Regions from separate parts of the Rhizobium acaciae genome, predicted to be linked through region 2. Evidence: predicted binding sites of a transcription regulator. Region 2 holds the regulator's gene; each other region holds the start of a gene.
The links. Region 2 encodes PhoB, which activates phosphate uptake and scavenging genes when phosphate is short. Its sites were predicted from a motif close to TGTCATNNANCTGTCAT; they were not measured.
Positions count from the first base shown of each region.

Region 1 (2,201 bases), on a different contig from region 2:
GGAGCGCGGCTGGCATGAGGGCAGGCTCTCGTCGTTGACCCTCGATACCGGCGCCAACGGCAATGCGCTGCTGCCGATCGTCGCCGGCCGCGTGACCTGGGAACGGATCATGCTTTCCGATGGCAGCGCCGGCCGCCTTGTTACGACCATCGGCTGAGCCTCAAGCTTTCCTGCACGCCCATGCATAATTTATGCGTTGTCTGAAAACCTTAGTCTTTATAGCGTCCGCCGCCGAACGGTCAGGAGACGATGTGATGACGATACTGGTGACGGGAAGTGCCGGCCATCTCGGCGAGGCGCTGATGCGGACCTTGAGGGCGGAAAGCCGCTGGGTGCGCGGCATCGATATCAAGCCCTCGGCTTTTACCGACATGGTCGGCTCGATCGGTGATCGCGCCTTCGTCCGGCAGGCGATGTCAGGCATCAGCCACGTCATCCATGCCGCGACGCTGCACAAACCGCATGTGGCAACCCACGACAATTACGATTTCCTCGACACCAATGTCGCCGGCACCCTCAACCTGCTCGAAGAGGCGGTCACTGCCAACGTTGCAAGCTTCGTCTTCACCAGCACCACCAGCACCTTCGGTGCGGCATTGACGCCGGCTGCCGGCGAACCGGCGGCATGGGTGACCGAGGACGTGCTTCCCGTCGCGAAAAACATCTACGGCGTGACGAAACTCGCCGCCGAAGGTCTGTGCGAACTCTTCGCCCGCAAGTCCGGCCTGCCGGTCGCCATTCTCAGGACGTCGCGTTTCTTTCCCGACAATGACGACGATCCTGACATTCGCAACGGCTATTCGGCAGAGAACGCCCAGGCCAACGAGCTTCTTCACCGCCGCGTCGATATCAGCGACGTGGTCGGCGCCCATCTGCTGGCGCTCGAAAAGGCGCCGGCAATCGGCTTTGGCCGCTACATCATCTCCGCCACGACGCCGTTTTCGGCGAGCGATCTTGCCGCAATCCGGCGCGACGCGCCTCACGTCGTCGAACGACTGTTCCCGGGTGCAGGCGCCCTTTACGCATCCCGCAGCTGGAAGATGTTTCCTTCGCTCGACCGTGTCTATGTCAACGAACGCGCAAGGCGGGAACTCGGCTGGCAGCCGCGATATGATTTCCGTTTCGTGCTCGATTGCCTGCGCGACAACAGGGAATGGCGAAGCCCTTTGGCGCTGAATGTCGGCTCCAAGGGCTACCACGATGAGGTCTTCGCCGAAGGGCCTTACCCGGTCGGATAGAGCAGCGAGCTGGAATGCGGACACGCGAAAGCCCGACTTCATCTCCAGCATGACGCTTTCGCTGAGAAGTGTCATCCAGATATCACGATCCCGTCATAGACCGTCTGCCGGGGATATGGGGCGACGAAATCCAGGGCGTGTTGCGCCATCGGGATATCGAATCCAGGCCGGGGTGTCATTTGAAGCGGTGTCCAGCCTGCGGGCGGAAGCCGTTTCGAGAGCGCTTTTGACCGAGAGGGTATTTCCATGAAGAATGTCAGACTTTACACAGCGCGGCTATTCGCCGCGGTTCTCGCGGCATCCGCCGCCGTGCCAGTTGTCGCAATGGCCGAGAATTCCGCCACCGTCGGCGGCCTCACCTTCGTCAACAAGGGCCTGGTGGGCATCGGCCGCATTCCGGCCAACCAGCGTGACAAACTCGGCGAGACCTTCGGTTCCGGCTCGGGCATGGCGATCGATCCCGCCGCCTGGAGCCGCGACGGCGCCGGCTACAGGGGCACGCTCTACCTGTTGCCCGACCGCGGTTACAACGCCCTCGGCACCGTTGATTACCGGCCACGCCTGAACACCATCTCGATCGGCCTGACGCCGACCGCTCCGGGTGCTGCACCCGAGGCCGGCAAGGAACAGTCGGGCGTCGACGCAAAGCTCGTCGATTCCACACTCTTCGTCGACGACAAGGGCGGCGACATGACCGGTCTCGACCCGGAATCCGGCGTCCGCCCTGCTGCCGGTAGTTTTCCCGCGCTGCCGCAGGCGACGAACGGCAAGATCGCGCTCGACAATGAAGCCATCATCCGCATGGCCGACGGCACCATGTTCGTCAGCGACGAATATGGTCCTTATATCTATCACTTCTCCGCTGACGGCCACCTGCTCTCTGCCACCCAGCCGCCGAAGGCGCTTTTGCCGATGCGCAAGGGCGCGTTGAGCTTTGCCTCCAACAATCCCGGTCCCGGCGCC
Region 1 covers NZ_JAPCZO010000003.1:277,000-279,200, reverse strand. Annotated here, with positions in the region: gene OLZ32_RS07110 (helix-turn-helix domain-containing protein) at 1-157, shown strand, start outside; gene OLZ32_RS07105 (NAD-dependent epimerase/dehydratase family protein) at 255-1,238, shown strand; gene OLZ32_RS07100 (esterase-like activity of phytase family protein) at 1,485-2,201, shown strand, end outside.
Region 1: OLZ32_RS07100 (esterase-like activity of phytase family protein) is a predicted target of PhoB. The motif match lies at 1,308-1,324, and genes of this name have one in related genera.

Region 2 (2,201 bases):
GGGCATGAACTGGACAGACGAGCGGGTCGAGAAACTCAAGAAGCTTTGGGCCGAAGGACTGAGCGCGAGCCAGATCGCGGCACAACTTGGCGGTGTCAGCCGAAACGCGGTCATCGGCAAAGTGCACCGGCTGTGCCTTCCGGGCCGTGCCAAGGCCGGCGGCACCAACACCGCGGCGCGAACGCCGAAGCGCAACACATCGGCGCCGCGCGCGCCGAACTACGCCTCCCGGATCACGACCCGCACCGTCACCCGCCAGCAGGGCGCGACGATGCTGAAGGAAGAGATCGAGATCGAAACGATCGAGGAAATGGAATACGTGCCGAGAGGCAATGTGGTGGTGCCGATTTCGCGCCGCCTCGGCCTGACGGAACTGACCGAGCGCACCTGCAAGTGGCCGGTCGGCGATCCGCTGAAGGACGACTTCCATTTCTGCGGCTGCGAGTCCCCCGATAATTCGCCCTATTGCAGCTATCACCAGAAGCTCGCCTACCAGCCGGTCAACGAACGCCGCCGGGCAGCAGCGCGGGCTAGCTGAGCGGGCAACCATTGTTAGAATGCAGAAAACGGGCCGAGTGGCCCGTTTTTTTATGCAATTTTGGTTCGTGCCGATGGCTGCCCCTCATCCGCCTGCCGGCACCTTCTCCCCGTTCTGACGGGGCGAAGGAAGTATGCCGCACCCTCTCGGTCCCCGTTGACGCCCCGTTTGGCACGTCCCTCTCCCCGTTTTTCACGGGGGAGAGGGTTAGGGTGAGGGGCTGCCATACGCGCGACCGGATGAGGGCCGGGTGAGGGGCAGATGTTTGCTGAAACAATGGATGAAAGCCCTCAGGCTTCCATCGAATAACCGGCGCCGCGGACGGTGCGGATGACGTCCTGCATGTTGGAGAAATTCAGCGCCTTGCGCAGGCGGCCGACATGGACGTCGACGGTGCGCTCGTCGACATAGATATCGTGGCCCCAGACGCCATCCAACAGCTGCGAGCGGGAGAAGACCCGGCCCGGCGACGACATCAGGAATTCCAGCAGGCGGAATTCGGTGGGGCCGAGGCGGACTTCGCGGGTCTTGCGATGGACGCGATGGGTCTCGCGGTCGAGCTCGATATCGCCGCATTTCAGCACCGTCGACAGCACCTCGGGACGGGCGCGGCGCAGCATCGCCTTGACGCGGGCAACGAGTTCGGGGGTCGAGAAGGGCTTGACGACATAATCGTCGGCGCCCGTCGACAATCCGCGGACGCGCTCGCTCTCTTCGCCGCGCGCCGTCAGCATGATGATTGGTAGGCGCTCGGTTTCCGGCCGCATGCGCAGGCGCCGGCAGAGCTCGATGCCGGAGACACCCGGCAGCATCCAATCGAGGATGAGAAGATCGGGCGTGCGCTCCTGAAGCCGCATTTCGGCTTCGTCGCCACGAAGGATGGTATCGACCTCGAAGCCTTCCGCTTCGAGATTGTAGCGAAGAAGCACGCTGAGGGCTTCCTCGTCTTCAACAACTGCAACTCTCGGGATCATGCGTGTCGGTCTCCTCGCGCATGATCCTTAAACCAGGGTGATTTAAGCAATGCATCCTGCGCAAATTCAAAAATTGGCTGCGACCTCTTTGCGCGCCCGGACGGGCGCGCACGCAATTGACGGGTGCGGGCGGTTATTCTGTGACCGCGCCGACGGTGTTGGCGCTGTCATCCTTCGGACGATCGCCTTCCGGCTGCGCGCCTGTCGCCATGTAAAAGATCGTCTCGGCGATGTTGGTGGCATGGTCGCCGATGCGCTCGATGTTCTTGGCGCAGAAGAGAAGATGCGTGCAGCTGGTGATGTTGCGCGGATCTTCCATCATGTAGGTCAGGAGTTCGCGGAACAGCGAGGTGTACATCGCGTCGATCTCGTTGTCGCGTTCACGGATCGCATTCGCCTTGTCGGCTGAACGATTGGTGTAGACATCGAGCACTTCCTTGAGCTGGACGAGCGCCAGCTCGGACAGATGCTCGAGGCCGCGGGCAAGCTTGCGGGGAACGCCGGTGCTTTGGACGGCGATGACGCGCTTGGCGGTGTTCTTGCCGAGGTCGCCGACGCGTTCGAGATCGGCGGCGATGCGGATCGAACCCATGATTTCACGCAGGTCCGAGGCCATTGGCTGACGGCGGGCGATCGTCACGATCGCCTTGTCGCCGATTTCGCGTTCGGCGTGATCGAGGATCACATCG
Region 2 covers NZ_JAPCZO010000036.1:19,168-21,368, reverse strand. Annotated here, with positions in the region: gene OLZ32_RS35840 (GcrA family cell cycle regulator) at 5-538, shown strand; gene phoB (phosphate regulon transcriptional regulator PhoB) at 829-1,512, opposite strand; gene phoU (phosphate signaling complex protein PhoU) at 1,646-2,201, opposite strand, start outside.

Region 3 (2,201 bases), on a different contig from region 2:
GCGCTCCTTCATCCGGTCGGCGATCATGGCGACAACAGGCGCCACCAGCACGCGCACCACCATCGGAACGGCCAGGATCACACCGATTTCGTGGTCGCTGAAGCTGTGGCCCGCAAGCCAGACGGGGAAGAACGGCAGGACGATGCCGTTGACGAGCAGCGGCGCGCAATAGGAAAGCGCACTGAGCAGCCGGAAGCGCGGCGGCGCTCCCTCACCCGTCGGGGAATTTTGAGCGGGAATCATGGGTGGACCTGAAGGAAACTCGTCGTTGTCCTAACACACCACCCTGGAAGCGACTATTGCGAGAAATAGCCGTTCTGAAACGTTTTAGAAAATAAATAGGGCCTGTCGCCTGACGGTAACGGCTAAATTCCTACTGCAAAATTTCAAAGTGCTACGGCGTCCTTTGCGCGTCTGAAAAGACATGCGGTGCTGTAAAGCCCGGGCACCAAGATCAGGCGGCCTGCGGGGCCAGCTCACCCTCGTCATGCATTCCGATGGCGGCAAGCGCCGGCACACTGCTGGCGAGCGACCGCCAGGTGATCAGTTCGAAGGTGCCGTCCTCGTGTTCGGCGACCGCCGTGCAGCTTTCCACCCAATCGCCGGTGTTGATGTAGCGGATGCCGTCCATATCCTGGATGATGGCATGATGGATATGTCCGCAGATCACCCCGTCGGCGCCGTTTTTGCGGGCTTCCTCGGCCACGACGCGCTCGAATTCGCCGATGAAATTGACGGCATGCTTGACCTGCAGCTTCGCCCAGGCCGAAAACGACCAGTAAGGCATGCCCAGCCGGCGGCGCACCGCCGCCAGGATGATGTTGATGCGGATCGCCGTGTCATAGGCCCAGTCGCCGAGATAGGCGAGCAGCCGGGCGTTGCGGACGACGACGTCGAACTCGTCGCCGTGCAGGATAAGATATTTCTTGCCGTCGGCGCCGTCATGCATCATGCGCTCGACGACCTCGATGCCGCCGAAATGCATGCCCGGGAAGGCCCGCAGGAATTCGTCGTGATTGCCGGGAATATAGACGACGCGCGTGCCCTTGCGCGCCTTGCGCAACAGTTTCTGGACGACGTCGTTGCAGACCTGCGGCCAATACCAGCTGCGCTTCAGGCGCCAGCCGTCGACGATATCGCCGACGAGCACAATCGTATCGGCCTCGTGGTGGCGCAGGAAATCCAGCAGGAAGTCGGCCTTCGCGGCCTTCGAGCCGAGATGGACATCGGAAATGAAGAGCGTGCGGAAATGTCTGGGTTCCATCATGTCTTTCACGAGCTGCCGCTCATGTCCCATCTTTCATCTAACCTTCCAAAACCAGACTCGTGTTTCAGGAAGATGACAAGCTGGGGAAAAGCCCTGCAAACCTGTTCATCCCGCGCGGCCGCATGGCCGTTCGCCGCGCAGGCAGTATGCCCGTCGCCACGCGGGCCGGATGCCGTCGCCGCCAGCCCCGCCGACAAGGTTGCCCTACGCATTCAGGGCGTTCATGATGACGGCGATTCATATCCGACAAGGCGGGATGGCTGATGCGTTTCTTTCTCGTTCGCCACGGCGAATCCCTCGGCAACATCAACGAACAGGCCTACCGCCAATTCGGCGATCACAACGTGCCGCTGACGCGATGGGGCCATCGGCAGGCTCTCGAGGCAGGCGGCGTGATCGCCTCCTACCTGCAAGCATTGCCGAGCGCGGGTTTCGGCAAGCTGCAGATCTGGTATTCGCCCTTTCTCAGAACCCGGCAGAGCAAGGATGCGCTGCTCGAAGCCCTGCCGGAAAGCTTCGTCGGCGATATCAGGGAGGATTATCTGCTGCGCGAGCAGGATTTCGGTCTCTTCACCGAAATCTACGACCACGCCGAACAGAAGCAGAAGTTTCCCGAGGAGTTCGAAAAATGGGCGAGGCTGCGCAGCAACAGCGGCAAGTTCTACGCCCGGCCGCCGGATGGCGAAAGCCGGGCGGATGTGGCCCAGCGGGTGCGCCTGTTCCTCCAGACCGTCATGCACGATGCCGAAAATAGCGACCACAACCTCGTGATCGTCGGCCATGGCGTCACCAACCGCGCGATCGAAATGAACTTCCTGCACCGCCCTGTCGAGTGGTTCGAGCGCTCCGACAATCCCGGAAACGCCGATATCACCCTGATCGAGGGGACGCGCTCGCAAGGATACGAGTCGATCCTGCTGCATCAGGCCGCCGA
Region 3 covers NZ_JAPCZO010000001.1:366,714-368,914, reverse strand. Annotated here, with positions in the region: gene OLZ32_RS01870 (MFS transporter) at 1-243, opposite strand, end outside; gene OLZ32_RS01865 (UDP-2,3-diacylglucosamine diphosphatase) at 455-1,297, opposite strand; gene OLZ32_RS01860 (histidine phosphatase family protein) at 1,531-2,201, shown strand, end outside.
Region 3: OLZ32_RS01865 (UDP-2,3-diacylglucosamine diphosphatase) is a predicted target of PhoB. The motif match lies at 1,329-1,345, and genes of this name have one in related genera.

Region 4 (2,201 bases), on a different contig from region 2:
GGGACGCTTCTCGGCTACGCCTATGCCTCGGCCTTCCGCACGCGTCCTGCCTATCGCTGGCTGGTCGAGGATTCGATTTATCTGGCGCCGCAAGCCCGCGGCCGCGGCATCGGCAAGGCGCTGCTCGCCGAACTGATCATCCGCTGCACCACCCTCGGCTTTCGTCAGATGGCAGCCGTCATCGGCGGCGCCAGCCCTGCCTCGATCGCGCTTCATCGCACGGCCGGCTTCGAGGAGGTTGGTCTGATGAAGGGCACCGGCTACAAGCACGGCCGCTGGCTGGATACGATGTTCATGCAGCGCGCCCTTGGCGAAGGCATGAGCACCGATCCGGACCCGTCCGTCTATCCCGGCGCGCTGTTTAACGGCTGATATGGCTTAATGCATGTCGCCCAAAAGTGTGCAACGGCTTTGGGATAACGACATACATAAAACAAAGACTTAAAGCGCGACGCGCTTTAATTGTCGACGAGCTTCAGGGCCTTGTCGAAGACCTTCAGCACCTGGTTCAGTTCGTGACCGCGCTTCAGGATCGTCCCGTTGCCGCTGATCACGGAGTAGGCGCCCTGCTTGGCGGCGAGCTTAGGATTTTTCTCGATGCGGAAGAGCGGTATTTCGCCGGAACGCTTGAAAACGGAAAAGACCGCCCTGTCCTTCAGGTGATCGATGGCGTAGTCGCGCCATTCACCATCACCGACCATCCGGCCGTAGATCCAGAGGATCGCGTCCAGTTCGCGCCGGTGGAAGGTCACCGGAAGCGGGTCCTTGCTTTGTTTGTATTCCCTGAGATCGACGACGACTGAGGAACTGTGGTCGACGGAACGGCTTTCGCCGTGTCGCAAATCCGGCTGATCTGTCATCAGTCTCACAAGGCCTCCACATGTGACAGGAGAGTGACAGTTTGCCCGAGCCGCCGCAAATTGCAAGAGCGCCAGCCGTCACATTCCGCCGCACGTCTGTCGCGCAAGGTCGCTGTAGCACTTTGAGTCAGTGCATCGTGCCTTGCGAAAGTTGGGTTCGATTTTCGGAAAGCATGACGCACTGGACAGGGCAACGCTTTCTCCGCAGCGCCGCATTTCAGTCAAAACAGCGCCTCATTTGCAGGAGATTTATGAATTCCAGTTTGGCGCCAGCGCGCCAAAGGGCCCGGCGGAGCGTATCGACCTTAACCCCAGCCCCGAATACGCTCGGCCGGGCCGCCCCAGCACTTCATCCGCAACCGGATGAATCTCAGATATTTTTGCCAGCCATCACCACGGTCGCGCCAAGGATCGCAGCCGGATCGCCGTCTGCGGTCGCCGATTGCAGCAGGATGGCGCAGCCCTCGAGCTGCGGCCGCTGCAGGACGCTGGCCGGCAGCGTCAGACTGGTCGCCTTGCCGTCCCACATGCCGACGGTTTCGACATTGGTGACGCTGTGCAGATAGGAGATCTTCTGGCCGCTGTTCTCGCCTTTTTCGACATCGATCGTCTTTTCCTTGTCGAAATAGACCATCACGACATTGGCTTTGCCCTGTCCCGCGCCGATCTTGATCTCCAGCTCGTCGCCGCGCATCGCGGCACTGATCGGAACGGTCAGCCCGTTGCCTTCGCTGCTATAGGTGTCGATCTTGCTGTTGATGCCATTCAGATCGGCGCCGGCCAGATGGTCGCGTCCATTGACGATGGCCTGCGGCGTGTAGACGTTGCTGCGGCCCATCGTCTTGGCATAGCCATACTGCCGCTCGGTGTTTTCCTTGGAGCTCAGCGTATCGGCCCAACCGAGATAGTTCCAGTAATCGACATGATAGGCGAGCGCGATAACATCGCCCTGGTTCACCAGCTTGCGGAAAGCAGCATCAGCGGGAGGACAGGAGGAGCAGCCCTGCGACGTGAAGAGTTCGACGACACCTTTCGGCGTGCCGTCTTCGGCCTGTAGCGGGCCTGAGAGAACAACACCGGCGATCAGCGGAATCAAAAAACGGGGGGACATTCACCTGCACCTCTTTTTCAGCGCCGACGGCATGTTTGAACCGGGGCCCTGACATATGAACGTACGAATAATCCTTCCGGGTCCAAACGAAAAGTCACGAACGGGTGAGACGTAGCTCGACGGGAACTTGCATAAAACAAATCATCGTGAGCCCGTCCAAATACTGTCGTCGCACCAAAGAAAAGCCGCCGGAGATTGCTTTCCGGCGGCTATTATCAAATAAGTCTCCT
Region 4 covers NZ_JAPCZO010000017.1:164,064-166,264, forward strand. Annotated here, with positions in the region: gene OLZ32_RS25825 (GNAT family N-acetyltransferase) at 1-372, shown strand, start outside; gene OLZ32_RS25830 (DUF2794 domain-containing protein) at 459-860, opposite strand; gene OLZ32_RS25835 (DUF1223 domain-containing protein) at 1,231-1,971, opposite strand.
Region 4: OLZ32_RS25830 (DUF2794 domain-containing protein) is a predicted target of PhoB. The motif match lies at 883-899, and genes of this name have one in related genera.